One region of the Bacillus sp. TL12 genome, then DNA from elsewhere that is predicted to be linked to it. Evidence: riboswitches for the same ligand, from Rfam matches in the RefSeq annotation. Region 1 holds a riboswitch; each other region holds the start of a gene.
What was found. Region 1 has a riboswitch for S-adenosylmethionine ahead of LOK41_RS13290 (ECF-type riboflavin transporter substrate-binding protein). Riboswitches for the same ligand answer to the same signal wherever they lie in the genome.
Positions count from the first base shown of each region.

Region 2: linked by a shared signal. The riboswitch ahead of LOK41_RS11835 (hypothetical protein) and the one ahead of LOK41_RS13290 (ECF-type riboflavin transporter substrate-binding protein) in region 1 are both predicted to bind S-adenosylmethionine.
Region 3: linked by a shared signal. The riboswitch ahead of LOK41_RS12670 (Na+/H+ antiporter NhaC family protein) and the one ahead of LOK41_RS13290 (ECF-type riboflavin transporter substrate-binding protein) in region 1 are both predicted to bind S-adenosylmethionine.
Region 4: linked by a shared signal. The riboswitch ahead of LOK41_RS00755 (bifunctional homocysteine S-methyltransferase/methylenetetrahydrofolate reductase) and the one ahead of LOK41_RS13290 (ECF-type riboflavin transporter substrate-binding protein) in region 1 are both predicted to bind S-adenosylmethionine.

Region 1 is NZ_JAJJBY010000012.1:7,390-15,606, reverse strand. It holds gene LOK41_RS13310 (alpha/beta fold hydrolase) at 99-878, opposite strand; gene LOK41_RS13305 (YjcZ family sporulation protein) at 1,255-1,362, opposite strand; gene LOK41_RS13300 (energy-coupling factor transporter transmembrane component T family protein) at 1,524-2,351, opposite strand; gene LOK41_RS13295 (ABC transporter ATP-binding protein) at 2,344-4,044, opposite strand; gene LOK41_RS13290 (ECF-type riboflavin transporter substrate-binding protein) at 4,055-4,603, opposite strand; SAM riboswitch class I at 4,742-4,859, opposite strand; gene LOK41_RS13285 (aspartate/glutamate racemase family protein) at 5,170-5,850, shown strand; gene LOK41_RS13280 (PAS domain-containing sensor histidine kinase) at 5,935-7,716, opposite strand; gene LOK41_RS13275 (Cof-type HAD-IIB family hydrolase) at 8,048-8,217, opposite strand, start outside.
Region 2 is NZ_JAJJBY010000010.1:66,903-75,119, reverse strand. It holds gene LOK41_RS11855 (serine hydrolase domain-containing protein) at 1-567, shown strand, start outside; gene LOK41_RS11850 (short-chain fatty acid transporter) at 670-2,016, shown strand; gene LOK41_RS11845 (group-specific protein) at 2,080-2,433, opposite strand; gene LOK41_RS11840 (NAD(P)H-dependent oxidoreductase) at 2,430-3,005, opposite strand; gene LOK41_RS11835 (hypothetical protein) at 3,301-3,561, opposite strand; SAM riboswitch class I at 3,664-3,762, opposite strand; gene LOK41_RS11830 (hypothetical protein) at 3,885-4,076, shown strand; gene LOK41_RS11825 (YwiC-like family protein) at 4,111-4,833, opposite strand; gene LOK41_RS11820 (ECF transporter S component) at 5,050-5,769, opposite strand; gene LOK41_RS11815 (ABC transporter ATP-binding protein) at 5,742-7,403, opposite strand; gene LOK41_RS11810 (energy-coupling factor transporter transmembrane component T) at 7,376-8,217, opposite strand, start outside.
Region 3 is NZ_JAJJBY010000011.1:51,292-59,508, reverse strand. It holds gene liaF (cell wall-active antibiotics response protein LiaF) at 1-323, opposite strand, end outside; gene LOK41_RS12680 (PspA/IM30 family protein) at 430-1,092, opposite strand; gene LOK41_RS12675 (lmo0954 family membrane protein) at 1,137-1,493, opposite strand; gene LOK41_RS12670 (Na+/H+ antiporter NhaC family protein) at 1,661-2,977, opposite strand; SAM riboswitch class I at 3,073-3,177, opposite strand; gene LOK41_RS12665 (ribonuclease FAU-1 family protein) at 3,324-3,845, opposite strand; gene gltP (glutamate/aspartate:proton symporter GltP) at 3,913-5,184, opposite strand; gene LOK41_RS12655 (murein hydrolase activator EnvC family protein) at 5,603-6,895, shown strand; gene LOK41_RS12650 (sodium-dependent transporter) at 7,089-8,217, opposite strand, start outside.
Region 4 is NZ_JAJJBY010000001.1:125,978-134,194, forward strand. It holds partial or broken gene metH (methionine synthase) at 1-1,212, opposite strand, end outside; gene LOK41_RS00755 (bifunctional homocysteine S-methyltransferase/methylenetetrahydrofolate reductase) at 1,212-3,044, opposite strand; SAM riboswitch class I at 3,115-3,225, opposite strand; SAM riboswitch class I at 3,428-3,540, shown strand; gene LOK41_RS00760 (methionine biosynthesis PLP-dependent protein) at 3,612-4,724, shown strand; gene metC (cystathionine beta-lyase) at 4,721-5,884, shown strand; partial or broken gene LOK41_RS00770 (N-acetyltransferase family protein) at 6,038-6,486, opposite strand; gene LOK41_RS00775 (ArsR/SmtB family transcription factor) at 6,871-7,161, shown strand; gene LOK41_RS00780 (class I SAM-dependent methyltransferase) at 7,312-8,217, opposite strand, start outside.

The sequences.
Region 1 (8,217 bases):
CTATGCTCCTTTTTGTTTTCCCTTATATAAAAATTAGCTATGCTTTTATAAGATTTTGCATAAATTAGTTATATAAAAACCTTAATATCCATTCATCTCTATGAGTATGGAAAAAGTCTCATATCGGTATGAATAAAAACAAACTGCTGAATCATTTCATTTAAACATTTTGCTGCTTTTGTAGGAATTTGATGCTTTACGTTATCAATGAATTTTAATTCATTACATGGCAATTTTCCATGCAGTAATTTCGCATGACTATAAAATACCTTATCTTTATGACCATAAACTAACAGAACCGGAAGCTGGATATTCCCGAGCTGATTCGTACAATTATAATGCAAACTATAACGATAATATTGCCAGATATTTTTGGCATTCCCTTTTCGTGCTTCTTTAAACATCTTTTTGAACAATTTATGTGTATTTGAATTGCCCCATGAAATAGACCATGCTAAAAATGAAACTGCTCCCAATTTCGCAAGTTTCACGCCAAGTGAAATCTTATTCTTTAGATATCCACCCCTAACTTCTGACATCCCCCCTAACGCTCTTTCAGCAAAAGTCAATAAAAATTCTAATGCGATAGAGCTTTCAGTCGAATATCCACATACAAATGCTTTTTTAATCTCCAAATGATCCAACAAACATCTAATGTCTTCAGCAATCAATGGATAAGTTATCGGTTGTTTTGAATACTGACTCCTTCCGTGCCCTCTAATATCAAAAGCAATTACCTTGAAATTTTGGGATAATTCCTCGATTTGGTACTCAAAATTCACACAAGTAAGTACAGGGGGATGAATAAAAACAATAGGAACCCCTTTTCCCTTAACGATATAATATAGACTACTACTGTCCACATCCAACATTGGCATGTATGTAATCACCTCAACAATCTAAAATCATCCCTAACTCTTTTTCAAGAAAAAAAGTATCTTCCAAAATGATGCATACTAAAAATTGATTTCAGTACAATTTTGATTTAAATCACAGCCGTCCCTATTTCATTTTTCATTGATTAGCATAGCTGTACCACTCTTTATGTATGTATTAAGTTTTTTATTTGTAAAACTCAATCAGAATCAATCACCGGTACACAAAAAAATCAAAACTCTAGAAAATTTCTATTGGAAAAAGGAGCATGATAGCTCCTTTTTCATGTTGAATCTTGTAAAGATACGAAAAAAGTATCTTTAATAGTTTTTCTGATTCTATAATTCTGCGACGAATGATTAAAAAATCGTTTGTTTTTTAATACCCTCCGCCCCAGCAGCTGCATCCAACAATAATTAATAAAATAAATAAAACAACTAATAAAGCAAATCCTCCGCCAAAACCGCAAGAACCACCGTGACTCATATTTTCTCCTCCTTTTAGTATAAAACCAATGGATAATTGATCGTTTATTAACGGGTTCGTATTATACAGTATGTATCTATGTAATTTTGGAGCATGTCTTGGATAAATTAAAAAAAGCACTCCGCGAGTGCCTAAATTTTATCCGAATAACATTGAGAAACTTACAATGGATACCAAAACCCTTTGAAAACATTTAATTTCAAATAAATGGCAAGTAATAAAATTATAATACCAATAATGAGCCCTATATAGTCCTCTTGTTTTGCCTTTGTTGTAAAATACCATGTTCGTTTCTCTTTTTTTCCGAATCCTCGTAAATCCATCGCATTTGAAACGGTATCGATTCGCTCTAAAGATTGAGTAACAAGTGGCCCAAAAATGAGTACCCGGTTTTTAATACGTTCCCAAAAATTCGCTTCTCCTCTTTCAAATGGTACACCTCTTGCTTCTTGAGCCTGTTTAATCAATTTGTATTCCGCTTGTATATTCGGTATGTAACGGAGTGCAATGTTTATTGCATAGGCAATCTTATACGGTAAACCAATTTTATATAGGCTGCTAGCAAACTCACTTGGATGTGTCGTGTATATAAAAATAAGTGTAAATGGTAATAACGTAAAATATTTTAACGAAAGCGTAAGAGCATAAAAAAGCGTTTCGAATGTAATAGTAGCGTATCCAACATGCAAGAATGCTGTACTTGTACCAGTTATCTCAGATCCATGGGTTGGTGTAATCAATAAAATCATCGCTGAATTTAACATACTAAATGTGAAAATGACACTAAATATAATTACAACTTTTTTTACCGGGATTTTAGCGATCACTAACCCAAAACAACCAACGAAAAACAAGCATAATAAAATACGAAAATCAAAAAATATGAATGTAAGAGTCATCCAGATTATAAATAACAACAACTTAATTGCGCCGTCCATACGATGAAAATATGTATGATTTTCTATATAGAATAAACCTGATTTACTCATAATCCCCCCTCCTTTTTTTCTCCATATACATTTGTACAAAAACTTCTGGAAAAGGGAATTTACTCAATTTTGCCAATGTAGTTAGCGAACTTTCCTGTAAATTAGCTTGCTGCAATACTTCGCTATTTGCTAATACGATTAGAACAGTATCATCAGCAAGTATTCTTCCTTGATGAAGAACAACTGCACGGTCTGTATATTCTAAAGCTAAGTTCATATCATGTGTAATAAAGATAAATGATATTCCTTGTGTTGCTAATACACTTATACAAGACATAAATTGTTTATAATGAAAATAATCTTGTCCTGCAGTTGGCTCGTCTAAGATGATGAGCTTCGGATTCATTGTTAAAACTGATGCAATGGTAAGCCTCTTTTTTTGCCCGTAGCTTAACACTTGAATCGGCCAATTTCGAAATGGATATAGCCCGCAAATTTGCAACGCCTCTTCCACTCGTTTATGTATTTCTGAGCTAGAAGCCTTCTGTAATTTTAATGAAAAAGCAACCTCATCCCAAACAATAGATTGTGTAATCATGTGATTAGGATTTTGCATAACGTAAGATATCACTTCTCCACGCTTCCGAATAGACCATGAAGTTATATTATCATTATCAAGTACAATTTTTCCTTTCTGTGCTTTGTTCATTCCAGTTAATAAATGTGCAAATGTAGATTTACCTGCACCATTATGTCCTAATAATGCTACAATTTCTCCTCTTTGTATGGAGAGTGTTAGGTCCCTCAATGTAAAACCATTGTGAGAATATGAAAATGAAATGTTTTCTATTTTACATAGGATTTCTTTTTTTTGTTGTTTTTTACACGTAGTAGAATTTAACATCCATTGCTTAACCGCTTTATTCAACCTCTCATGATTTAAACTTCCAATTGGATATAATTCTTCATCTAAAATATTCATTTTTATGTTTTTTAATGCTTCAATATATACAGGTTCTCTTAATCCTATTTCTTGTAGCATGTTTGTTTGTAAAATCCTTTTTGGTGAATCGATTGCTACAATTTCTCCGTCGTCTATTAATATGATTTTATCTAGGTCTAATTTTAATATCTCCTCTATTCTATGCTCAATAATAACGATTGTTTTATTTAATTGTTGATGTACATTTTGAATAAGTTCTACTGTTTTTAAACTACTTATTGGGTCTAAATTTGCTAATGGCTCATCGAATAGTAATATGTCGGCATCTGTCGTTAGTAGACCAGCAAGAGAAACAGTTTGTTTTTGGCCACCAGATAATTCATGTGGGCTTCGTGAATGAAATGTATGCATCTGAACTTTCTGCAAAGAGTCCATAACAACAGCCTTCATTTTTTTCTGTTCTACGCAATCATTTTCTAACGAAAATGCAACATCTTCCCCTACAGTTAACCCAATAAACTGGGAATCTTGATCTTGCAAAATAGTTCCTACAAGCTTACTTTGCTCAAAAATACTACTTTTTCGTGGATCCTTACCACATATTGAAATGTTCCCAGTACTTGATCCCTCATAGGAAAAAGGGATTAGCCCATTTATACAATGGGCCAATGTAGATTTTCCTGATCCACTTCGACCAGCAATCAATACTTTTTCACCTGGATAAATATGGAGTGTAATATTCTTTAAAGTAGGTTCTGTCACTTGTTGATATTGAAATGTAAATTGTTCAAAGGAAATAATCGGCTTCATTGTGCTATCCCTACTTTTCAATTTTTAAATGTGTATGTTTTTTATTTGCTTTCGCTAATCCAAGTGTAATTGGTAAACCAAGGATTAAGAAAACAAGGGCATCTGCAATCGTTGCACCAAATACTTGAATAACAATTTTATCTAAAGGCTCTCCCATCACGATAATATCGAAAGCGCCTGCAAATATAATTGCAATAACAATCCCAAGTAAACCTGTTACAGCAAAATATGTAATATCTCGATTATGGAATGTTCCATTTTTCACACTGAAACTTGCTCGTTTTTGTACAAGTCCCATCGTATATCCAATAATGCCTGAGCTAAGTACCCATCCCCACCATATTCCCCATCCAGCGATAGTATCTGTTACTGTATGACCAATAAGACCAATCAAAAGTCCTGCAAATGGACCGAAAATTGCACCAAAAATTGTTAATATAACCAGAGCAGGTTTTATAAATGTGTTTGGGGCAATTGAAAGTCCCCATAAACCTAATACACCATATATTGCAGAACCGATCCCAATTGCTACGACTAATTTTGTAGATAATTTGTTCATATGAATTCTCCTCTCATTCTAGTTAGTTTCTATTAGTCCTATGTGAAAAATCATTGAATTATGAACATTCACTTCCTTTCTCCCTAATAAAAAATGACCTCTGTTATAAGAGGCCATTTGTATATGAAATATATGATTCCCTTATCTTTCAAAAGACAATATGTCCTTTGTGGAATTAGCACCTTCCTATTTGTATGAATAAATAGGAGTTGCTGAGGTTTCATCGGGCCGTTCCCTCCACCTCTCTGGATAAGTATTCGTTTGTAATTTGTATTATTTCATTAACGTAAATTAATTTTAATATTTTTCTTACTATTTCCACTTTTGTGTAAAATAGATAAAGTGAAACTTTAATCAGTGGGGGGTTTCCTCATCCCCCACTGATTATTAGTTGAACCAATCGGGCCTTTACGGGCAGTTTATCTCCCACCTAACTTCTTTGCTCCCGCCGAATTTTGAGGTGGGAGTATTACTGCCCGTTAGTGCGGGATGAATAAAACATTGTATTCTTATCGGAATTATGGAATAATTGATGTAACAAAGCGAGCTAACGGGAGGAATTGAACATGAAAGTAATCGGATTAATTGGTGGATTAAGCTGGGAATCAACATCTCTTTATTATAAACATATTAATACGCTAACTTTATCTCAGTATAATCATAATGCGAAGCTTGTTCTTTATAGCATGGATTTTGGTGAAGTGACAAATTTATTACAAAATCAACAATATGAAGAAGTGCAAAATCAACTCGTTCAAGTAGCTCAAAAAGTAGAACACTCCGGTGCAGATTGTATACTTATGTGTTCAAATACAGTACACCAATTTGCGGAAGAAGTAGAAAAAGCAATCTCTATCCCACTTCTTCATATTGGCGATGTAAGCGCTGAAGAAATTGTTGAACATAATGTGAAACGGATTGGTTTGCTTGGAACAAAACAAACAATGGAACAAGATTTTTATAAAACGAGACTAGCTAATTATGGTATTGAAACAATTATTCCCGAAGAAGATGAACGAAATTTCATTCATCATGTCATTCTCCACGAATTAAGTAAAGGTATTATTTCAAAGCAATCCAAAGACCATTTCTTACAAATTATTCAAAATCTCATTAAAAACGGGGCAGAAGGAATTTTATTAGGATGTACAGAAATACCGTTACTCATTTCACAACAAGATCTTTCTATCCCTGTATTTGACACTGCTTTTTTACATGCCAAAATTGCAGTACAATTCGCTGGCTAATCAAAAAAAGAAGCTATCTTACAAGGTAGTAAGATAGCTTCTTTTCTTTGCTGCTACTCTATGTGAAATGGAAATTAATCTCTATTATAAAGACCCGGTTATAGATGGCATAGCTGAATGAGAAGTACCTTGCTCACTTTGAAACATAGGTAAATAAATAGTAACGGATGTTCCTACTCCTACCTCACTCATAATACTAATTCTTCCTTGATGACTTTCAATAATTTTATAACTGAGCATTAACCCAATGCCAGTTCCTTTTTCTTTCGTACTATAAAAAGGTTCACCAAGCCTTTTTATTCTTTCTTCAGGGATTCCTACGCCCTCATCCACTATATTAATAATAACTTCCTTACATTCTGATTTTTTCACAGAAATGGAGATTTTCCCTCCATCTGGCATAGCTTCAATTGAGTTTTGCAAAATATTAATAAAAACTTGTTTTAATTGATTTTCACAGCAATCTATTATTAATTCCTTTAATTCTATATGCAGATCAATTTGAATATTGGTCATGATTGCCTTTGTATTAATTAACGAAACGACATTTCTTAATATCGAACAAATATTTTTCTTTTCAGTTGGAATGACATCAGTCTTTGCAATTGATAAAAACTCATGAAGGATAGATTCAATTCGCTCAATTTCTGACAGCATAAGATCGAAATATTTATCTTGATCTTCTTGATTAATTTGAAAGAGTTGAATAAATCCTTTAATCACTGTCAGTGGATTTCGAACTTCATGTGCTACCCCAGCAGCTAACTGTCCAATTGCTGCAAGTGTATCTGATTTATTCAATAACTCTTCAGTCTTTTTCCGCTCAGTAATATCTCGAACAATTATCATAATCTTATCTTGTAAAAGTGATAAACACCTAGCTTCAAAGAAACTAATACTCCCTTTAAGTGTTAACGGATATTCAACAATAACTGTAGATTCTTTTTGTTGTACTTGGTGAATCGCTTCTCGAAATTGCTGTGCTACAGGTGATGGCAAGACTTCATAAAACTTTTTCCCCATAAACGATTCAGCAGGTACGTAAAACTTAGATGGTGAACCAGCTTTATAATCTATAATTGTTCCATCAGCCTCGGTTAAAAAACACAAATCAGGTAATGCTTTGAAAATAAGCTCTAGCTCAGATGTTTGTTGCTTTAATTGTTCTTCAATTCCTTTTCGATGCGTAATATCAACTCCAACTGCCCAATAACTATAACCAGGTACTGGAAAATGTTCTGAGATGTTTGACCACATGATTGTTTTTATTTCTCCATTTTTGCATGTTAATTTCATTTCCCAATCTCGAAAACTTTTTCCACGCACCGAAAATTTCTTTTGAATGTGTCTGCGATAACTTTCATCCGGATATAGCAATTCAAGTGCTTTTGGATTTTCAATAATCTCTTCTGCAGCATAACCTGTTACAAGCTCACATTCCCGGTTCCATAATATAAAATTTCCATCTTTATCAAGAGCATCAACCATAATGGGCATATTTTGTAAGATTGTATGTAACTGTTCTTCTTTTTTAGAAAGTAAATGTATATTTTTTGTTTGATTTTGAAGTTTATCCATTGCACTATCTACAATGAGGTTTGAAAGCATTTCGAAGTATTTTTGACAAGTACGGATGTCCTTTTTTATTGAACAAGCAACAAATGATCCAAGATGTTGCTCATATAAAAAAAACGGAATTTCAATCTTTGTAAGTTCTATATTTTTTTCTCGATTCATACCAAATGAAAAAATACATTCCATATTTTGATCAAGAAGTTGATGTGAAATATTTGTTAATTTATAAAATTGTTCTGCCATGGTTTCTATTGTGTTCACGTCAATGAGTTCCAATAGCCGAGCATTCATTCTCTTTCCACCTCTATATGTAAAATTAATACCATTTTTTACTCACGCTTCTCCATTATACGAATAATGTTCTCATAGGTATATAGCAAGAGCATAATTATTCAAATAAATTTTATTTTTCAATAAAAAAACATTCCCAACATTCTATAATTCCTTTCATATCAATATATTAAAATTGAAATATTCACAAAATATTCATAAACATTTTTAAAAACATATACAATTATTCCAATATATTCTATAAAATGAAAAGTAATAAGGTATTCTATGAATCTCATAGAATACCTTACCCCTAATAAAAAATAAAAAAGAATCCTTGATGGATTCTTTTTTATTTTTTTACCATGACATATTGATAAAGAGCATGTGCCACTCCATGTTCTTCATTCGACAGTGTTTCATAATCACAAATCTGCTTCATTTCGTCTACTGCATTTCCCATTGCGATAGATATCTTTGCCTTTTCCATCATAGAAATATCATTTAGACCGTCACCTATTG
Region 2 (8,217 bases), on a different contig from region 1:
GAAGCAAAAGAAACGGCATCCCCTGGAACTGTATTTTCTTATAATAATGGTTCATCTGAAACACTTGGCTGGATTATACGGACAGTAACTGGCAAATCCTTAACTGAAAATGTAAGTGAGAAAATTTGGTCCAAAATAGGTATGGAAGAAAATGCGTATTATGTTACAGATGAAACAGGAGTTGAACAAGCAAGCGCCGGTTTAAATGCCACTGCAAGAGATATGGCGAAGTTTGGACAATTGATTTTACATAACGGTCGCTACAATGACGTGCAAGTACTCCCCTCCTCTATTTCTGAAAATGTAAAGAGTGTACAAGAAGGAGAATTAGCAATCGGACAAGGTGCACCTATTTCTTATCATAATCAATGGTGGATTCCTCACAATGAACAAGGCGCATTTGAAGTATTAGGAAGTTATGGGCAATGTCTCTATATAGATCCTAAAGCGAATATGGTCATTGTACATTTTTCATCAAATGCGAATCCAAGTAATGATGTCCATGCTACTTATTCCAATATGTATGTACAGATCGCCAAACACTTAGAAAAGCTTTCACAAGGGTGAAAGCTTTTCTTTTATAATTTATCTGAATCTTCAGTTTAATAAAGGTTATCTCTTTACCCACAGCGAATATGTAAAAGAAAAAACTTAAGGAAGTTGATGAATTTGTTTCGCTCTTTTACAAATGGTTGTGTTGCTCTTGTGCAGCGTTTTTTACCAGAGCCCTTTATTTTATCTTGTTTATTAACAATTTTTGTTATCTTCTTTGGCATGTTCGCTACGCAGCAATCGCCTGTAGAAATGATTGCTCATTGGGGAAATAGAATTTGGGGACTTTTAGCCTTCGCCATGCAAATGGCACTTGTACTTGTTACAGGTTCTGCATTAGCTAACGCTCCGCTCATTCGCAAAGGCTTAGCAAAAGCTGCACAACTGCCGAAAACAAGCGGACAAGGTATTATCGCTATTTCTATTGTTAGTTTAATTGACGCATACATAAACTGGGGATTTGGCATTGTAGTGTCTGTTTTATATGCAAAGGAAGTTGCAAAACACATACAAAATTTAGATTATCGACTTGCCATCGCTTCTTCTTATTCCGGATTTCTTATTTGGCACGCGGGACTTTCCGCCTCTATACCGCTTACTTTAGCATCTGGCGGCGAAACATTAATTAAAACAACTGCTGGAAGTATAAAGGAAGCCATCCCTATAACAGAAACGTTATTTTCACCATATGCGCTTGTTCCTGTACTTATATTTTTAGTAACAATGCCACTTATAAATAAGGCGATGCATCCGGATGAAAATCATACGATTACAGTGGATCCTAGCGTATTTCAAGAAGAAGCTGCTGCTCAAGAAGTAGAAGCCCAGACATTTGCTGAGAAAATGGAAAATAGCATTTGGATAACGGTATGTGTTGGACTATTAGGTCTTATTTATATTGTTCATTATTTTAGTACGAAAGGTTTTAACCTGACACTTGATATCGTTATTTTTATACTGTTAATTGCTGGCCTTATTTTTCACCGTACTCCGATTCAATATATTCGCGCCTTTTCAGATTCGACGAAAAGCGCATCTGGCATTCTACTCCAATTTCCATTTTACGCAGGAATTATGGGAATGATGATTGGAGCAAACAGCGAAGGTCTTTCACTTGGAGGAGCAATTTCTAATTTCTTTATTAGCATTTCGAATGAAACCACCTTCCCTCTATTCACGTTTTTAAGTGCAGGAATTGTAAACATTTTCGTACCATCTGGAGGCGGTCAATGGGCTGTACAAGCTCCTATTATGATCCCAGCTGGTGCTGAGCTTGGTGTACCTGCTGCGAAAACCGCAATGGCAATTGCATGGGGAGACGCTTGGACGAACTTAATACAACCTTTCTGGGCATTACCTGCATTAGCAATCGCCGGTTTAGGTGCACGTGACATTATGGGATTTTGTGTTGTTAACCTCCTTTATGCTGGCGTAGTAATTGGTTTATGTTTCCTTATCATTTAAATCGAAGCAATGTAAAAAAGCTAGTTTTATACTAGCTTTTTTACATAATAACTATAGTGATAATCATTCGTTTTCTATGCATCTAATTACATTTCCCCATTCTTCACATGAAAGATTTAACCTTTTATATGTAAATAACGTCGTACAAACAGTTTCAATCATCGATGGATGATTTCGCAAAAAATCCCATCTTAATATTTTCGGTAACTCATACATTTTATACTCTTTACTTTCCTTAACGATTCCATCAACTTCCCGTTCACAAATTCCCCTTATTAAATAATCTGCTTTTAGTTCTTGATACATTTTTTGAAAACCCTCGCTATGATGTTTCAATTGAAGTAAACAAACGATATACGTACGAAACAAATCATCATTCCGCTTACAGCATCTCAATATATTTTCTACTTCGCTCATAATTTTTTAGCCTTTTCTTGTATTTCTAAAAGCCACTTTTCACGTTTTTCTGCTTTACTTGTTTTTACAGACTGAAAAGCAGAACGGTTTATTTGACGTATACCACAAAATCGTAAAATACCCTTTTTCATAATCACCCAATCAGCAGAGCGATATAAGAGTGCCACGTACCATAAAGGTGAATCTAAAGTATTAATAACCCATGCTGTTTTCCCTATAAGCAATCCTTTCGGCATTACACCTTCATATTTATATGCAAACCCTGCAGCAAAAACGCGATCGATAAACCCCTTTAAAATAGCAGGCATTCCCCACCACCATATTGGATAAATAAAAATTAAAGAATCTGCTTCCTTGATTAATGTTCTGTATTTCTCTGTCTCTTCTTCATACGCTAAATCACGTCTTCTCTTATCTTCATTAAAAATAAGTACTGGATTAAATTGTTCCTTATAAAGGTCCAGCAATGTAACAGAATGATTCGTCTCTTGAAGCCCTTTTTGCACATGTTCTAAAATGGATGCATTGAAACTAGATGGATTGGGATGTGTATAGACGATGAGTATGTTCACCTTCAAACAACACCTTTCCTTAAATTCCCTTTTGACTTCCGAAAGTTTGCGTGATATTCTATTACATGTCAAGTGGCAAGCCCATTTGGCAAACCCATTTGGCAAACCAACTGACACCTACTCGGCGAAGGTGTCTCTTTTCATTTATAGCCGAATGAAATGCCTCTTTCAGGGCATATTCAACTTTTGACACTACACACTCAACACCATTCCCTTGTATCAGGCTGCTTTGGCAGTCTTTTACTCTACATACAATTCGAATTTTCAAACAAATTATAACATAAAAAAAGAGAGCCTAGCTCCCTTTTCTCGCCTCATAGAATACCCTTTTCTCAGCATAGTGGTATTCATCATTAGCTAAAGTAATTTTCCCATCCAGTTTCAGTTCGTCTAATAGCCTTGATAAATAAAATTGGTGTAACATTTTTTTCGTGAATTTTCCTTCATGATGCGAAACGATATGTTCTTGAATATCTAATAGTGATATTGGTTTATCTTGTTCCATCATATATTCATATACTGCATTACGCAGCTTTACGTATTTTTCGAGTGTCACAGTACAATTGCAACCCCTTTCTTCTTATTATGTTGTCTTTGGAATCGGTTTTTTTGCAATAAAAAAACCTCTTCGATAAGAAGAAGTTACGTATATATCTTCGTCTTATCTCCCAGAACAAATATGTTCTGCTGGAATTAGCACCTGCATCGCGGTTGCTGGGTTTCATCGGGCCAGTCCCTCCACCTCTCTGGATAAGAAAATATTCACTATATATCTTACTATAACTACTTTTATTATAATTGTCAAACAATATACAATAAGTTATATTTTCTTTCCTTACGCCCATACTAACATTGTATGTACAAAAGGAGGAATTTATGATGGATAAAAATGCCCGCGGATACGTTCAAGATTCATTCCATTCGTTGCAAGAAGCAAAGAATTGTTTAGAACATGCATTACAAACAGTCGAAAAAAGTGATAATCGAGAGCGAATCGAACAATCTCTACAAGCTGTGGAAGATGCATTACAAAAATGTAATCACACGGTTGATATTTTAGAACAAAAATAAATATCGCCCATCTCTTTTCTAGATGGGCAATACCTCAAATGGCATACTGCAACAGTATTGCCGTCACAATTAAAAAATATACAGAATTAACGATTTCTAAAACTCCAACTTTTAATATAGATATCTTTTTACCATACAATACGATTGCACGAACTAGGCTCGGTATAAATACAAGAGACAGCCATGGATTTACTACGAAAGAAGCAATGATTAAGAAAATATGATATCCCCATGAAACATAGCGGTAAGTAGGATTATTCTTTTCACGTATCATTGTTTTCACATAAAATGTACTACCTAAGAAATAAAGGAAAGAAATAACCGCAATCCACCATGCTGTCCCATCAATTGTCTTCATCGAAAAATAATAACTAATCAAGCCACCAATGCAGAAAACAAGTATGGCACAAATATCATTTACTAATGCTCGTTCCTTTTTTTGACGGGCAAAGTATATATTTACGATAAAGAGTGGAATCATTGTAACCGTGAATAAAAGAATTTTCCATTCATATAGTAAAGATACAATCCCGAAAACACATGCAATAACAAAATAAATAATTGCTGCATGTGAAAATTCTTTCTTTCGTGTTTTCTTCATGTACATTAAAAATGGATACGTTGCTAAATAGATAAATAACCAAGCGATAAAGAGTGGAATGTGGTAGTATGTAGGTTTACCAAGTAGCACACTAAGTAAAAATGGGATCAGCAGCATTCCCCATGCACCATGCTGCTTCGGAATAACTAGCTTCATGAATATTACATCTCCTCTTTGAAAACCTTTCTCATTTCCTATTATATAAAAAGTTCCATCCAAAAGTTGAATATATTAAAACAATTTTTTGACATTTTCTAAACCAAAGTATCATTATAAAAAAATGCTTCTCACCAATGGTAAGAAGCATGAAAGAGGCAAACGAATATGTAAGTCGCGATCCTACGTTATATTCTTATGCTTTATGATATATGCTTATGCTTTGTTTCCTTGATATAATAGCTCGTTATCATCTAAAATTCCATATTTCTTTTTAAATCTCATAAGAATTCGGATCCATGATGAGCTAAACAAAACAAGAAAAATTACATTTGAAAGCGCATGAGCGAAATCAAAGTAAAAACTTGCAGCGTAGTATGCCATAAAGTCTTTCCATGTTAATCCTTCTAAAAAGCCAAGTATCCCCCACAAATTCATAATCCAGCCAAAAACAAAACCGGCTATGAACCCATAGATGACTCTTCCCCATAACTTTCTCATAATAAATGTATTTCGTAGTAAACCAGCTGTAAAACCTATCATTCCCCAAGAAAACATTTGCCAAGGTGTCCAAGGCCCTTGTCCTAAAAATATATTAGATACAAGTGCTGCCGTTGCACCAATCATAAATCCTGTCTCACTCCCAAACACAATTGCAGATACAATAATAATAAAAGAAGTTGGTTGTACACTCGGCATAAGAGAAAATGGTACACGACTCACTGCTGCTATGGCTGCTAAAACAGCTACAATAACGATTTCACGTGAAACAAATGCTTTCCTTTCAAATCGTATATAAAAAGGTAACATAATAATGAACAATAAAAATAAACTACACCAAATAAAATATTCATCTGTTACAAAGGAAGTAAACAGAAGTGTACTTATTACAAGAAGAAAAATAAGCGTTATGAGAGCAACATATCGTTTGGACACGCTTGATACACATCCTCCCACGTTAATGCATAAGGTAATTGCTTGCGAATAAAACGATTAATAGATGTTGTATAAAAGAAATTATCACTAAAAAATTTCTTTGGCGCATCATCCATAATGACTTTCCCATCAAATAACATCATACAATGATCCACATATTTCGCTGCAAATTCAATGTCATGTGTGGCCATCACAATTGTTGTTCCTTCCTTTTGTAACGCTTGAAACAGTTCGCCTAATCCTTCCTTTTTCTCTGGATCCAGCCCTTTTGTTGGTTCATCTAATAATAATAATTGGGGCTTAGATAACAAGGCTGTGCATAGTGCGATTAACTGTTGTTCTCCCCCGCTACAATCATGTGGATGACGATCGCGAATGGAATACAGCCAAAATCGGTTTAACATCTCTTCTGTAATTTCTTTCCCTCTATCACCATATAATTCATTTGCTCTTTCAAACACTTCATCCCACACCGTCTCAAATGTAAAATGATAATAGGGATGTTGTGATACAAATCCGATTTTTTCAAATCGTTCCTTGGACTTCATTTTATGAATTTCCGTTCCGTTCCACCGCACCTTTCCTCTTCTAGCTTTGTTTAGTCCTGCTAATATAGTTAAAAGTGTTGATTTTCCTGTACCATTTTTTCCAACAAGCGCAGTCCACTTGCCTTGTTCAATTGCTAGCGTTAAATCTTGCAAAATAAACGGACTATTTTTTTCATATTGAAAAGATATATGTTTCGCTTGTAAAATCACTGCTTTTGTTTCTGCCTGTGATATAGCCGGTACTTCATGTTCGATCGGTAACTCGGAATGAATTTGTGTTTGTGCCTCCCTTACCGTAAATGGAATTTTCTCTATATCCCATTCTAAAAACAACCTTGGAATTTGAGGGATAAACGATCGAGATTCTTCTAATGCCCACATTTTCGATATAACATGTTGCGGGATTCCATCATACATAATTCTCCCTGCATCCATAAACACAACGCGAGTTGCTAATGGAATGACTTCATCTAAACGATGTTCACTCATGATAATGGTAATCCCAAGTTCTTCGTTAATCCGTTTCAATAATCCTAAAAAATCTTTTGCTGCAATTGGATCAAGCTGCGCTGTCGGTTCATCTAGCAGTAACAATTTAGGCTGCAGCACAAGAACTGCCGCTAAATTAACAAGTTGTTTTTGTCCCCCTGATAATGTGTGAACAGACTGGTTTAATAAATCTTGAAATCCTAAAAAGCTAATTAACTCAGCAATTCTCTTTTGGATGACTTTTGTTTCTAGACCAACATTCTCAAGAGAAAATGCCAATTCTTGAATAACCGTATCCATAACAAGTTGATTTTCCGGGTTTTGAAATACCATTCCGACTTCTTGTGCTGACAATAAATCAGGCATCTCGAGTAAAGAAGCTCCATTATAATACATACTCCCTGTGCGCTTTCCAATCGGAAGTAACTCTTTCTTAAAATGTTTCAAAAGCGTTGTCTTGCCACATCCTGAACGTCCAGCTAGCACAATAAATTCACCTTGAGAAACCGTTAAAGAAACATCTGTTAATGCTTGTACATTTTCATCTGCATACGTAAAAGCTAAGTCTTTTATTTCTGCATGCGCCACCATAACCATTCCCTCCCTTCCATTATGATTGGTAAACTAATAAATAGTAAAAATGAAACGAATAGTATTCCATCATATTGCTGAAATACAAGTGATTCCACTCTTGGATAGATTGATAATTTGCCAGCGCCGTAATAATTGAGCACAAAACTGCTTAGTAATAAAACCACTAAAGACGCAAGTATATACCAATCTTGTTTCCCCATGCGATACCGTATATACGTACTACGCTTTGTCACTCCAAACCCACGCGCTTGCATGGAATCTGCCGTTTGTAATGCATCTTCTAAAGAACAAACAAGTAACACCTGCAAAAGTTTCATTCCATTTTTGATTCTCCCGATGAATGGGCCTGAATCTAATTGAACACCTTTTGTTTTTTGAACAAGTGTAATTTGTCTTAAACGCCGGATAAATAAAGGAACAAAACGTACCGTGATCATTGTCAATAGCGCAACTTTCGGTGAAACCCGTGAAAACAAGTACAAAAATTTATGACTTGAAATAATATCATTATAAGAAGTGAATGTGAACATAATAGCAAGTAACGATAACCCCATGATGAGTCCATACATGCACGCTTCTAATGTGATTCGATTATCTCCTAAGCGAAATAATGTAGTGGCTCCCCTATGTGTTAGCAAAGGATTTAGCACGATAACCATCAAAAAGAAAATGAACATACTTGGCAACATTCTTCTTATTCTCTCGCAATTTCCTTGCATAACGTTCAATAGCACCATCATAATAATAGCACCACTTAAAAAAAGAGGGTGAAGACACACCATACAGAGTATCATCACCCCAATATAATAGAAAAAAT
Region 3 (8,217 bases), on a different contig from region 1:
ATTTCCACCTTTACAGTTTTTGGCTTTTGCTGTCCTTGAATAAGCTGATAACCGATGAAGGCTAAGCAAGCAAATACAACGAGTACGAAGGCCGCTGATGAAAACAGGAAGAATAAAAAAACAATCCCTCCGACAAATAAAAACACATTCCCTCTCACATATCGATTCTTTTTCCGATAATATCTCCCGAACATAATCATAATAAATGCAAAGATAAGAGCACCTGGTTCAAAATGTCCGAGAACCATATCAAGAAAAAGACCAAATCCAAATATGATGAGGAGCATCCCCACTAGTTGTGATTTAGAAAATTGTTTCTTCATTTCAGCTCCCCCTTCTTGTTACATATAAATAGAAGAAAAAGGTATTGCTTTCCAACACCTTTTCTTCTATCACTATATCATAAGCTCGTTTTATAATATACTACAATTATTTTATTACTTCTTTGTCTAAAGATACTTCATTTTTTTCTTTCATTTCGCGTTCCAGTTTTGCAATTTTCATATCAAATGTATCACGCTCATGCTCTTCATTCATGCGAAGCTCTAAATCACGAATGTGATCTTCAATTTCTTCAAATCGTAAGAACGGATTATTCTCATCCATTTTATGAAAAGCCGTATTCATGCGACGGTTGGCATGAGCCATATTTTCGCGAGCCATTAATTCCATACGCTTTGCATTCATTTCTTTTAACTTATTCTTCATTTTAGAAAGGCGACGTTCTAACTCATCAATTTGTTCCAATACACCTGCATACATTTCCTCTAGACGAGCGACTTGCCCTTCATAATATGCAACTTCTTCTAATGCACGTTCATGTAGTTGCATTTCCCCTGCTTCTTGTGCGATTATCGCCTGCTTTGATCTCTTATTTACGAAATAACGAGCCTGCTCAAGTTCACGAGCAAAGTTAGATTTTAATGTTTTATGGCGCTGAATTAATTTTTCAATTTTTGTTACTTCACGCTCACTATCGCGTAAATATTGATTTAACATAGCGATTGGATTTTTTCTTTCTTTTTCATCTAAAACATTATGAAAATCTGCTAAAATTGCATCACGTACACGCCCGAATAAAGATTGTTTCATTATAATCTTCCTCTCTTTTACTTTATGATTTAAATTGTTTTATATTAGTTTTTCATTAACTTGTTCCACTCATCTTCAAAGTTGCTATATGGTTTAGATCCTTCTGAAGCGGAATCAACTACTGCATCTTTATCTTTTTTCCACTCACGGTATCCATAGTATAGTACTACTAATGCTGCGATACCGATTAACGCTGGAGAATGGGAAAGAGCAATTGACAATCCGATTAAACCGATAATACCCCAAGCTAACTTTCCAAAAAATGATTGTGCTCGCACAAATGATTTATAGCTCCAGTACACAATTCCTGCTCCAATTGCAAATCCTACAATACCAGCAAGACTACCAAGAGCAATTAAAGCCAAAATACCAGCTGCGATAAACGCTAAAAATTGTTTCATCTTGTGCTCGCCTCCCTTCGATTTGATACTCTTATCTTAACTATTTTTTCATTTTTCCATAACGAGCTTAAGAACCGTTTTCTAATCAGACTTAAGACCTATTCCAAGTCAGTCTTATATTAAGGTAAATATAAAAAAGGATGCCTCGTATAAAGCATCCTTTTTCTTTATGCTGTTTTATGATATTGCTTTTTTTCCGCTACTTTTGAAAACTTTGGAAAACCAATTAAAATAGAAACTATACCGCATACCCCAACTAAGATTGGATAAAACGCATATGGTAACAATTCAACAGGTGACAATGCTGCAAATCCTGCTGCCGTTAACATTTGAGCACCATATGGAACTAATCCTTGTATGCAACATGAAAAAAGATCTAACACACTTGCTGATTTTCGTGGATCAATTTCATATTGATCAGCAATATTTTTTGCAAGCGGACCAGTAAATATAATAGAAATTGTGTTATTCGCTGTACAAATATTCGTCAGACTAACTAAACTAGCGATTCCGAATTCTGCACCTTTTTTCGAACGAATATTACGTGTTAATGTATTCATTAAATATTGAATACCACCATTATATTGAATGATTTCAACCATTCCACCGATTAAAATTGCCAGTAATACAAGCTCCATCATTCCATTTATCCCTGTTGTAACACTTTTAAAGAAGCTAGCTAATGTATAGCTTCCATCAATAAGACCAATAAAACCGGCTAGAACTGTTCCGCCTGCTAACACAACGAGCACATTCCATCCAAGTAAAGCTGTGATAAGCACAACCGCATACGGCAATATTTTCACCCAATCAAATGTGTGAGCTTTGATTTCCGTATGATTTCCTAATGTAAGGAAAACCAATACTATAATTGTAATAATTGCGGCTGGTAAAACAATTAAAAAGTTTGTTTTAAACTTATCTTTCATTTCCGTACCTTGTGAACGAACAGCTGCAATTGTCGTGTCAGAAATAAACGATAGATTATCACCAAACATCGCTCCGCCAACAACAGTTGCCATCGTTAACGCAATAGAAATATCTGTTTGCTGGCTAATCCCGACTGCAATTGGTGCTATCGCTGCAATAGTCCCCATCGAAGTTCCCATTGCTAGTGAAATAAAAGCACCTATAACAAAAATTCCCGCAACAATGAACCCTTGCGGTAAAATAGATAGCGCTAAATTAACTGTAGAGTCAACTCCGCCCATTCCTTTTGCTGTTTCAGAAAACGCACCAGCAAGTACAAAAATCAACACCATAATCATAATATCCGGATTACCAGCCCCTTTGGCAAACCGTTCTACTTTTGATGTAAAGCTTTCTTTCCTGTTCATCACTAATGCAGTCCCTACAGCAATTAAAATAGCGACAAGTATCGGCAATTTATAAAAATCCCCTGTAATAATTCCAGAACCAATAAATAGCGCTAAGAATATTCCAAGCGGTAATAATGCTAAGCCATTCCCTTTCGTTTGTTTCAAAATAACATCTCTCCCTAGTTCTAAAACCTTTTCTATCTCATAACAAAAGACCTCTTCCGAAAAGAAGAGGTCTTATATACTTATAAGAAACACTCTCCTCATCTGTCAAGCACATGCTTGCTGGATTTGGCACAGCACTCTATTATGAGTCCGCTGCCGAGGCATCGTAGGGCCAGTCCCTCCGCCTCTCTTTATAAGAAGGTTTCATATTTTATTTTTAATAATAATTTCTTCCCTAACTTTACTCGCTTACAAATCAAAAGTCAATTATTATTTGTATGAAAATAATTGGTATTTTTTGATATTTATAAAAAATTACGAATAAATCCGCATAACGAAAAGAAAATCAACATTTTAACTTTCGAATTTCTTTTTCTAAAATTGTAATCCAAGGAAACTTGTCCTTTCCAATTACTTCGATAAGCCATTTTGCTGTATCCCACGCTTCATTATATTCCTCTTTAGAAATAGCTCCATCTATATAAGCCTCTTCTAATTCATCTTCATCCAACAAATATACATCACCATTCGGTAATAGCACTACATCTAAATATAAATCATCAAAATACGGCATACCTCGTTCATCTATTTTATATTTTTTCGCCACATCAATATAATACTGTACTAATTCCTTTTTTTCATTTAACATAGCTGTAATCGCAAAGTTCTTATCACTAATAAAATACTGCACCCATATATATCCATCATTTACAATACAAAGTTTTTGGTTGTTATATTGCTTGTAACTGGGCTCTTTCACTTTTTGCATACACAGCACACCTAACATCCCTTGCTCAATTGTCTTCACTTCATATGTTTTCTCTATCAACCGTTCCCAAGTAGAGCCATCGCCATATTTTCGTTTCATTATTCTTTAACTCCTTTTCTATACAAAAAAGCCCCCACATCTTATGCGAGGGCTCTGCCAATAGCTATTAAGCTGCCTGTTTTTCGGAAAGCTCTTTTAGATAAGCTTGTCCTTTTGCATCGTCATATTGACCTTCCCACTTAGACATAACAACAGCTGCTAAAGAGTTACCCACTACGTTAACTGCCGTACGTGCCATATCTAAAATGCGGTCAATACCTGCGATAAATGCTAATCCTTCTGCCGGAATACCTACTGTACCTAATGTTGCTAATAATACAACAAATGATACACCCGGTACACCTGCAATCCCTTTAGATGTAACCATTAATACAAGCAATAATGTAATTTGCTGCGTAAGAGATAAATCAATACCATACATTTGCGCTAAGAAAATCGCTGCAATAGCTTGATATAACGTAGATCCATCTAAGTTAAATGAATAACCTGTTGGAATAACGAAAGATGTAATTGCTTTCGGACAACCGAACTTCTCCATTTTCTCCATGATTTTCGGTAAAACCGTTTCTGAGCTTGCAGTAGAATACGCTAAAATAAGCTCGTCTTTTAAGATCTTAAAGAATTGGAAAATGTTAATACCAAATATTTTCGCTGTAAGTCCTAATACTACTACCACGAAGAAAATCATGGATCCGTAAACAACAATCACTAGTTTACCTAATGGAATTAATGAAGCAAGACCAAATTTAGAAACCGTTACACCAATTAAAGCGAATACACCAAACGGCGCGAATTTCATAACTTGGTTTGTTACATAAAACATTGAATCCGCTACACCTTGGAAAAATTGAAGAACCGGTCTTCCTCTTTCACCGATTGCTGCAATCCCTAAACCAAATAGTACAGAGAAGAAAATAATAGCAAGCATATCACCTTTTGCTAATGATTCTACAATATTTGTCGGAACAATGTTTACAAATGTATCCGCAAAAGAGTGACTCTGCACTTGCTCTGTCGTTTGCGTATATTTAGAAATATCTGTCTTCGTTAACTCATCCATATTTACGCCTTTTCCTGGTTGGAAAATATTCGCTACCAGTAGACCAACAACAATTGCAACTGTTGTAATAATTTCAAAATAAAGAATTGTCTTTCCGCCTAATCGTCCTAGCTTTTTCACATCACCAACGCCAGCAACACCAACAACGATGCTCGCTACGACAATCGGTACAACAATCATTTTAATTAATCGGATGAAAATATCACCAATTGGTTGTAAGTATCCTGCAACTGCTGCATTGCCATAAAAAATCGCCCCTACTGCAATACCAAGCGCAAGTCCTATTAAAATTTGCCATGCAAGTCCTATCCTTTTCATACTTGCTGCAACCCCCTTCTTAGATACTCTAACTCTGCATTTCTCTTTTTCTATAAAACTAAGAAATTAAGAGTATTACATATTATTCGACAATTCACTACATTTTTGTCCCTGTTAAAAATGATAAATCAAAAAATGAAATCTGACAACAAAATAAGTTTGCGTGAACACAAATAATTTTCTTGACAAAAACAAAACCCATGTCAGAAAACCTAACATGAGAACGATTCCTTAAAGTGTTTATCGGTGTTCTCTCTCCTTTATTTTCATTACATCCAACGAAATAATATACAAAAATTACCTTATTCCCGACAATTCATAGTACATTTATAAAACTTTCGTTACATTATGATTACAATAATAGACAGTATTCTTCCAATTATGATATATACATCATAGGGAAAGGAGCTAAACCACTATGAAAAAGAAATACGTCGCTTTCAGCGTATTAACAGCAAGTGCTATTTTTGTTTCTCCATTGCAGTCAGTTACATATGCAGAAACAAGTCAAGATAAATTATCTAATATTCAATCCGAATTAGAGGGTAACCAACAAGAATTACAGAACAAGTCAGCAGAAAAAGAACAGATGGAAAAGGAAATTCAAGACTTACAAAAAAAGATTGATGAGTTAACAGCTTCTATTAATAAAAATGAAGCTGATTTAAACGATATAAAAACAGAGATTAGTAAAGCACAACAAACAATTGAAGAACAGAAAAAACGTATTGCGCAATTGCAAACAAATATTGCCACTCGTCAGGACGTCATTAAACAACGACTTCAATCCATGCAAGAAAAACCTCGAACAAATATCGTAACTGAAGTATTAATGAGCTCAAACAATTTTGCAGATCTTATCGATAATATGTATTCTGTTAGCTTGATTTTAAATAACGATACAGAGATTGTAAAAAAACAAACAACTGATCAAGAAACTGTAAAAACAGAAAAAGAAGCTGTTGAAAAGAAAGAACAACAATTAAACGAATCAAAACAAAAATTAGAACAAAAGCAGCAAGAACTTCAAAAGAATCAGCAAGAACAACAAGCACTTATTAGCGATTTACACGCTAAAGTATCAAAGGTAGATTCTGAGATTGAAGGTTTAGAAGAATCTAAAAGCATTTTAGAAAATCAACGCCTGGCTGTTCAAAAAGCGATTGAAGAAGAAAAACGAGCAGAAGAAGCTCGTAAAGCTGAAGAAACACGAAAGGCAGAGGAAGCTCGTAAAGCTGAGGAAGCACAGAAACAGGCTTCACAAACCGCTTCTGCTAAGGAAGGTATACAAGTTGCTCCAACACCGCAAGATATAAATAAAAACGGCTTTATAAAACCAGCAACTGGAAGATTCAGTTCAGGATTTAACGATCCTTCACGAGGTCACCACGCTGGTTTAGATATCGCAGCTTCTGGTACAGTACCAATTGTAGCAGCCGCTGATGGTGTTGTAATTCGATCTGATATGTCATCTAGTTATGGAAATGTTGTCTATTTATCACATCGTATGAACGGCAAAACATATACAACAGTATACGCTCATATGAGCAGCCGCTCTGTATCTGTCGGACAAACTGTAAAACAAGGGCAACAATTAGGTTTCATGGGAAACACCGGGCAATCTACTGGTCAACATTTACATTTTGAAATTCATATTGGTGAATGGAATGTAGGTAAAACAAATGCAGTTGATCCAGCACCTTATATTTAACGGCAAAAAAACTCGGCGTATGCCGAGTTTTTTATATAAATAATACATAATATACATAACCTAAATGTAGTTATACTGTCCCGCCTATCATTATTTAACAATATATATTCTAAAACATACCTTTTACCTAGCGATTAAAATGAATAAAAGCAACAAAACTAAAATTAAATTAAAAGCAGGGAAAGATCCCCGCTCATTTTGTAAACATTTTAAATACACCAATTGCATTTAAAAACACAATCACTACCGTTACCGGAATAATGTAGCGTAGCAAGAAAAACCATACGTTAAATAATGTTTTTCCTTTCGTTTCTGTAACTTCTAATTCTTTCATTAATAAATCTTTACTCATTTTATTCGGTACAAACAGTGAAATTGCTAGTACTCCTAACGGGAGCAACACATTACTTACTGCAAAATCCACTAAGTCAAAAAATGTTTTTCCGAAGACTTTCACATCACTCATAACTCCAAATGATAAAGCTGATGGAATTCCAACCGCAAAAATGAGTAATCCAATAATAAATGATGCTGAAGGACGTTTTTTCTCATTATCTTTCGCTACAGATGCAACAACAATTTCAAGCATTGAGATTGCAGAAGTTAACGTTGCAAAGAAGAATAAAATTAAAAACATAATAAAGAAAAATTGTCCGAATGGTATTTTCGCAAATACAGCTGGAAGAATAATAAACAATAAACCCGGTCCCTCTGTTGGTTTAACCCCTAATGCAAATATCGCCGGAAAAATCGCTAATCCTGCAAGCACTGTAACAAAAACTGTTAAGCTTACAATCGAGGTTGCGGATTTCGCTAAATGCTCTTCTTTTTTTAAGTATGAGCTATATGTTACCATTACTGAAGCACCTACTGTTAATGAAAAAAAGGATTGTCCCATCGCATACAAAATCGTATCAGCTGTTAATTTTGAAAAATCTGGTTTTAAGAAAAACTCAACGCCAGCCCATGCCCCATCAAGTGTAAGAGCACGAATAATGATAGCAATAAATAAAATAAATAATAGCGGCATCATATATTTACTTGCCTTTTCGATCCCTTTTTCCACACCTTTACTCACTACATAAATAGTGCAAAGCATAAAGATTAACTGAGCACCTACTGCACTAGCAGGATTCGAAATTGTTTGCTCGAACAATTTTCCGTATTCCACTGCACCATTCCAAAAGTTACCAGTCACACTATAATATAAATATAATAAAATCCATCCACCTACAACACTATAGAAGGATAGTACACTAAAACAAGTAACAACTCCCATACGACCAATCCATGGATATAATTTACTATTTGGTACTAGCAAT
Region 4 (8,217 bases), on a different contig from region 1:
TATCATAATGGGAACCTTTAATACTTTCGTTACTTCTGCCAAAAAACTCTCCATATCTTCCACTTCATCACGATCTGGATCAGCCATACAAATATCAATAATGTGAGCATTTTTCTTCACTTGCACCCTTGCAATCTCAGCAGCCTCCTCAAAATTCCCTTCAGCTACTAATCGTTTAAACTTTCTTGACCCAATAACATTTGTTCTCTCACCAACGAATAACGGCCTCATAGAATCATCATATTGCAATGCTTCTAAACCACTAATCCCATGACCTTCTCGCTCATGATTTTCACGTGGTTTGAGAGACTCAAGTGAATCTTTTATCGCTCGTATATGATCAGGTGTCGTCCCGCAGCAACCACCAATAATATTAATCCAGCCTTCTTCAGCAAACTGTTTCACCTTCTCTGCAAGTGAAGTTGGTGACTCATGATAATGTCCATCCTCGTCTGGAAGACCGGCATTTGGATAACAAGAAATATAACACTCTGAGAGATCTGATAAAGAACGAATATGTTCACGCATAAATTCTGGTCCTGTCGCACAATTTAATCCGACAGATAATGGTTTCATATGCTCAACTGATAAATAAAACGCCTCGATTGTTTGCCCCGCTAACGTCGTCCCCATCGGCTCAATCGTTCCTGAAATCATAAGCGGGACCGTATGATTCGCTTCTGTGAATGCTTGTTGTATCCCTAAATACGCCGCTTTCACGTTACGCATATCTTGGCTCGTCTCTACAAGCAATACATCAACGCCGCCCCGTAATAATCCCCTAGCTTGCCTAGTGTATGCCTCAATTAATCCTTCGAAGGTTACACCACCAGTTACACTAATTGCTTTTGTCGTCGGCCCCATAGCACCAGCTACATATATTTCTTTACCACACTCCTTTACCGCTTGTTTTGCTAGAAATGCCGCTCTTTCATTCAACTCTTCATCTAAATGAGATAACTCGTAATCATGTAATACAATATTCGTAGCACCAAACGTATTTGTTTCAATAATATCCACTCCTGCTTCAATATAAGCTTTATGGATATCTAAAATAACATCTGGTCTTGTTTTTACTAAGTATTCATTACATCCTTCATATTCTTCGCCGCCAAAATCTTCTGCAGTTAAATCTGCCTGCTGAATCATCGTTCCCATGGCACCATCTAATATTAAAATATCATTTTGTAATCTCTCTTCTATCGGTCTCATCAGTTGACTCCTTCTTTCACTTCTTGCTTTTCTTTTACATACTTAACGAGATTTTCTGTAATTTCATATTTCAAAAATGGTGTAATGAGATAAATACCGTTAAAGTATTTCATCGCAGCGTCAATTAACTCTTGTGAAATGCGAATCCCTTCTTCAATTGCAGATTCTTGCGTATCGTGTCCATCCATTCGTTGTCTCACTTCTTCGGGCAATGTAATGCCTGGCACCTCAAAATGAAGAAAGTCAGCATTCCGCTTACTTACTAAAGGCATAATACCAATAAAAATCGGCTGTTCTAAGTGATTTGTCGCCTCGTATACTTCTTCAATTAAATCTACATCGTAAATGGGCTGTGTTAAGAAATACTCTGCACCAGCTGCAACTTTTCTCTCCATCCGCTTCACCGCTGCTTTTAAATGCCTCACATGCGGGTTAAAAGCTCCTCCAACAGAGAATCTTGTCGCAGAACCAATCGATTTCCCTAAAATAGAACGTCCATCGTTCATTTCCTTAATCATTTTAATTAATTCAATAGAAGATAAATCATATACAGACGTCGCTCCTGGAAAATCACCAACACGAGCTGGATCACCTGTTAAAGCTAACACTTCTTCCATTCCTAAAGCTGATAAACCAAGTAAATGGGATTGTAGGCCAATCACATTATGGTCACGGCACGTTAAATGCGTCAGCACTGGAATATCGTGCTTCGTTAATAATGCCCCCATTGCCATATTTGAAATGCGCGGAGATGCTAACGAGTTATCTGCTAACGTAATCGCATCTGCTCCCGCTCTTTTCAATGCCCTTGCCCCTTCAAAAAAACGCTGCGTATCTAATGTTTTTGGGGGATCTAGTTCAACAACAACTGTTGTTTGCTTCTTCGCTTTTTCCGCAAGAGTAACATGGGTGCTAGCACGTTTTGTTTGCATAGGAACCACTTGTTGTCTTTGAGCGATTTGTTTTTCTGTAACAGGCGTTACATTTGTAATCGCACGCTTCATCGCTTCGATATGTGCTGGCGTTGTACCACAACATCCCCCTAACAAGCGAATACCTTGTTCAATAAATTTCGGTGTCATCTCTTCAAAATAAGCAGGACTTCCTTCATATATGTAACGCCCTTCTACATAGTTTGGAAGGCCTGCATTTGGATAAGCTGACAAATACCCATTTTTCGGAATCGATATCATTTTGAAAGCTTCCGTCATATGAAGCGGTCCTAACTGACAGTTTAAACCGACTACATTTGCACCGTAATCTAAAAGCTGTTTTAATATTTCATTTACATCATTCCCATTTTGGGTTGTGCCTGCTTCATGAAGAGCTAACTGTGCAATAATTGGAATATCTGTTTGTTTTCGCAGTACTTTCACCGCATGTAGCAATTCGAATTCATCATAAAATGTTTCTAATAATAATCCATCAACCTTTTCTTCTAATAATGCCTCGGCCTGCTCAAGTAGCATAAATTCCCGTTCCATATCAGTCGTTGTAACGGCTCCAATATGCTTCATACCACCAATCGTCCCTAAAATAGCATTCTTGTCTGTCACGGCTGCTTTTGCAAGCTTTACTGCTGCTTTATTAATTTTGGTAACCTGATTTTCTAAACCATACATGCGCAATTTTGCTTCATTTGCACCATATGTATTTGTTTGAATAATATCTGCACCGGCAGCTACATATTGTTTATGAATAGATATAATTAAATCTGGATCTGATAGATTTAATTCTTCAAAACTACTTTGCAAACCATGAGAATGTAATAATGTACCAACTGCTCCATCACCGATAATAATCCCTTTTGATAATAAATCTAGAATTTTCACTTGTCTCCCTCTTTTCTATCAATATAAAAACCCCCTCTTCACCTTGAAGAGGGGGACATCATCAATCCTCCTCTTATCATGCAAAACAAATTGTTCTGCAGGTATTAGCACCGTTTCAAACATTTCGTTTGAAGGTTGCCGGGTTTCACAGGGCCTTTCCCTCCACCGCTCTCAATAAGAGTTTATCTTAATTATTCATTTATTTTTTAAAAGGAAATACGTGTACCTTTTAACAATCTTTGTTAATTTTCTAATAAACTTATCATGGGACAAACTAAAAGTCAATGAAATTAAAAGGAAAATAAAAAACATTTAAAATAAAGTTGCAATTCAATTATCTTTTATTGTAAAGTTAAAAGCATAATAAAATTTCATACAAATTATTCTTATCTAGAGAGGTAGAGGGACTGGCCCTATGACACCTCAGCAACCATTAACATGTTCGTTAATAAGGTGCTAATTCCAGCAAATTGTGAAAAGATTTGACAGATAAGAAGAAGACTATATTCGCATGAAAGCCTTCTTCTTAGAAGGCTTTTTTTATTTTTTATCAAGGAGGAATTCAACATGTCAACAATTGAAACAAAACTAGCTCAAATCGGGAATCGAAGCGAAACGACTACAGGAACGGTTAATCCCCCTGTTTACTTTTCAACAGCTTATCGTCATGAAGGAATCGGAAAATCAACAGGTTTCGACTATTCACGAACTGGAAACCCAACACGCGGCCTTTTAGAACGCGCAATTGCTGATTTAGAAGAAGGGGAACAAGGATATGCCTGTAGTTCGGGAATGGCAGCGGTTCTTCTTGTTCTGTCTTTATTCCGGTCTGGAGATGAACTTATCGTATCAGAAGACTTATATGGGGGAACCTATCGGTTATTTTCAGAACATGAGGAGAAATGGAATATTCGATGTAGATACGTAAATACACAATCTATAAAACAAATAGAACAAGCCATTACTTCTCAAACGAAAGCTATTTTTATAGAAACTCCAACCAATCCATTAATGCAAGTTACTGATATCGCAGCTGTCGCAACTGTTGCCAAACGACACGGAGTCCTTCTTATTGTAGATAATACTTTCTACACTCCCTATATACAACAACCATTAACAGAAGGAGCAGACATTGTTCTTCATAGCGCCACAAAATATTTAGGTGGCCATAATGATGTATTAAGCGGACTTGTCATTGCAAAAGGTCAAGCGCTTTGTGAAGAACTTGCCCACTATCATAACGCTTCTGGTGCTGTATTAAGTCCGTTTGATTCGTGGTTATTAATTCGCGGGATGAAAACATTAGCTCTTCGTATGAAACAACATGAAGAAAATGCAAAGAACATCGTTTCTTATTTAAACGAGGAAGATGGTGTAACCGATGTTTTTTATCCAGGAAGAGGTGGCATGATTTCATTTCGTCTTCGCGATGAAAAATGGATAAATCCTTTCTTACAATCTTTATCCTTAATTACCTTTGCAGAAAGCCTTGGCGGAGTTGAAAGTTTAATGACATATCCAGCAACACAAACACATGCAGATATTCCAGAAGAAGTGCGTACAGCACGCGGCGTATGTAATCGTCTCCTCCGTTTTTCTGTAGGTATTGAAAATGGTGATGATTTAATTCAAGACTTAAAGCAGGCTATTAAACATGTAAAAGAAGGTGTGAGAATATGAGTTATTCTTTAGATACACTCTTACTTCATAACCACTATAAACATGATTCACAAACAGGCGCGGTTAACGTTCCCATCTATAATACATCAACATTTCATCAATTTAATGTAGATACATTTGGTAAATACGACTATAGTCGCTCTGGAAATCCAACACGTGAAGCACTTGAGGACATAATCGCTTTATTAGAAGGGGGAACAAAAGGATTTGCCTTTGCATCTGGAATTGCAGCGATTTCTACTGCCTTCCTCCTTCTTTCACAAGGTGATCATGTTCTCATTTCAGAAGATGTATATGGGGGAACGTATCGTATTGTAACAGAAGTTCTGTCTCGTTACGGAATTTCACATACATTCGTTGACATGACGAATTTAGAAGAAGTAAAACAAAGCATTAGACCAAATACAAAAGTCTTTTACATTGAAACACCATCTAACCCATTGTTAAAAGTAACCGACATTCGTGCCGTTTGCGAATTAGCAAAATCTTCCGGGGCACTTACGTTTGTTGATAACACATTTTTAACACCATTATTCCAAAAACCACTTGAACTAGGAGCGGATGTTGTACTTCATAGCGCAACAAAGTTTATTGCTGGTCACAGTGATGTTACAGCCGGATTAGCGGTTGTAAAGGATAAGGAACTCGCTCAAAAACTTGGTTTCTTACAAAATGCATTTGGCGCTATATTAGGGCCACAAGATTGTTCTCTCGTTCTTCGCGGCCTGAAAACATTACACGTACGCCTCGGACACTCAGCAACAAATGCAAATAAAATTGCTCATTACTTACAAAAACACTCAAAAATTCAAAATGTGTATTACCCTGGATTGCAATCACACCTAGGCTATGACATACAACAAACACAAGCCCAATCTGCCGGTGCTGTTTTATCTTTCACGCTTCAATCTGAAGATGCTTTGCGACAATTTTTATCTCAAGTTAAACTTCCTGTCTTTGCAGTAAGTTTAGGAGCTGTGGAATCCATCCTTTCTTACCCTGCAAAAATGTCACATGCAGCACTATCACAAGAAGCACGTGATGAAAGAGGGATTTCTAATTCATTGCTCCGTTTATCAGTTGGCCTTGAAAATGTAGATGATTTAATTGCTGATTTTGAAAATGCACTTTCTTATGTCGAAGAACCTGTGAATGCATAAAACAATTCCCAGCCAATATCACATAAAAAGGATAGACTGATTACATCCATCTGGTCTATCCTTCTTTATTACTTAATTCATATATGCGTCCTTCTGTTAAAGATAATACGCCATTAATATGTCATCTCCATAGGAACCGTCTTCATATTTCACTTACTTTCTCTGCCTACCTTCTTCTCTAAAACCCGTGCGCTCATAGACTTTAATGGCCCGATCATTAACGGAAACAACCCCTAAACAAATTTTCTCTAAACCTTCCTGCCTTTTTGCCCAATGAATAAGAAATTGTATGAGTTTCGTTCCGATTCCTTGATTGCAATATGTTTCTTTAATCCCCATTCCCATTGTTCCTGCATGTTGTAAGCGTTCTTGTTTGTAGCGACTAAAAATAAGAAAACCAACCACTTTATTCCCCATCTCAATCACTATATAAAGATTACCTTCTTCAACACTTTTCTGTATTTTTTCTCTTTCTTTGTTGATATTACGAGGATTTCACTTGGAGAAGATATAAAAAATTTTGTCGTAGCTGCCGATAAAATAATTTCTTTTCGAATATTAATAATTGATTCAGCATCAGATTGTTTCGCTAACGGTATCATATCATCACCACTTATCTTTTTTGTATATCTCCGAACAGGTTATACTAAAATATGCCTGCTTTCCATCCAAAATCTATGTTCTATATAAGAGTACAAAACCCTTTTTCTTATTATTTTAAAAATTTAGTATATTTATTTGAAAGAACAAAAAAATCATGATAAAATCGTGTTATAAATGTATCTGTATCTTCAAACATATAGTAATTTTTATCAAAAATTTCTTGTTACAAAACGTACAAATTTTGCGAAGTTATTTACATCACGTTCTCTTTTCTTACAATTTCTTTACTTTAGAACATTTTTTCTGCAACAACTATTTTCTTTTCTTTAGATTTTTGGTATTTATAGTATGGGTATAACAGCTCGCATGGAGGTGGAAAAAACATGTTAGAAACCTTTCAAAAGGAATTGGAACTGTACGAAAATAATGCAGAATTATTGAAAGTTCTTGCTCACCCTGTTCGTTTATGTATTGTAAAGGGATTAATCGAACGCGGTCCAAGCAATGTTTCGACAATGTACACAGGCTTAAATATGCCACAATCCACAATTTCACAGCATTTAGCAAAATTAAAAAGCGCTAAAATTGTGTCTAGTGAAAGAAAAGGATTAGAAATTTACTACAAAGTAGAAAATGAAACAATCATTCAACTTGTTCGTGTATTACTAGGTTAGGGATAACTAAACAGAAAAGGGCGTATTCTATATTTTCTATCTCATATCTTTAATATAAATATATATCATGAGAGAAAATATACAATACTACATATCCTAAAGTCGTATCAAAAAAACAAGACGCAGAACCATTCTGCGTCTTGTTTTTTTCTATATATGTAAATACCGCTTTACATCAAAATGTAACATTCCTTTTTTTTGCATAACAACATCAAACGCATCGCTCATCCCCCCATGTAAAATCATAGAACGAATCGCTCTGTTTTGTTTCTGTTTCGCAGAAAAAGGATCGGAATCTTGATGACTAGCAAGCTGTTCTAATATACCTGCTGCAAGTAAAAACTCCCTTTGTTTTGTATGCCACACTGTATGTAGAGCACTCTCTTCTCCTACTTCCTTCAATTCATCCCAATGAATATGTGTTGTTATATCCATTTCACCTGGATACTCGAGCGGATCTCGAATGAGTCTATGGTTATAATACCCTCTTAAACTCCCTTCATGATGCGCAGGGTGCATCCACTCCGCCATTGTATATCCATAATCAACCGTGATGAATAAACCTTCCTTGAGCCATCTTGCAACTTCTTGCACATAGCGTTCCATTGCTATTGGTACTTCAAATCGCTGTCTTTCAGAAAGCTGAATATGACGTCTCCGGAGGTAATTACTTATTCTTTCTCCTATCGGTCTTAATACTTCAGCAAGCTTTCCTTCCTCTGTATACGTAATCCGTACTTCATACAAACTTCCATCTCGCTTCTCAACCACTTTAACAGGAAATGCATCAAACAATTCATTTGAAAAAACAACTCCCGTAAAAGCCTCACCTAGCTCCTCATAGGACTTATACTGCGAAACATTTTGAAATGAATCAAGTTGACGTTTTTGCAACTTTCTATGGAAAGGACTCACTTCAACGATAGAATACTGCAAATCTGCAAAAGTCTCCGGTGAGAACTGCTTCCATTCTTGTAAAACAGCATAGGCAAGTCTCCCTGTCCCTCCACCAATTTCACAGATATTTGGAGGAATTTCTCCATTTTGGACAAGGCT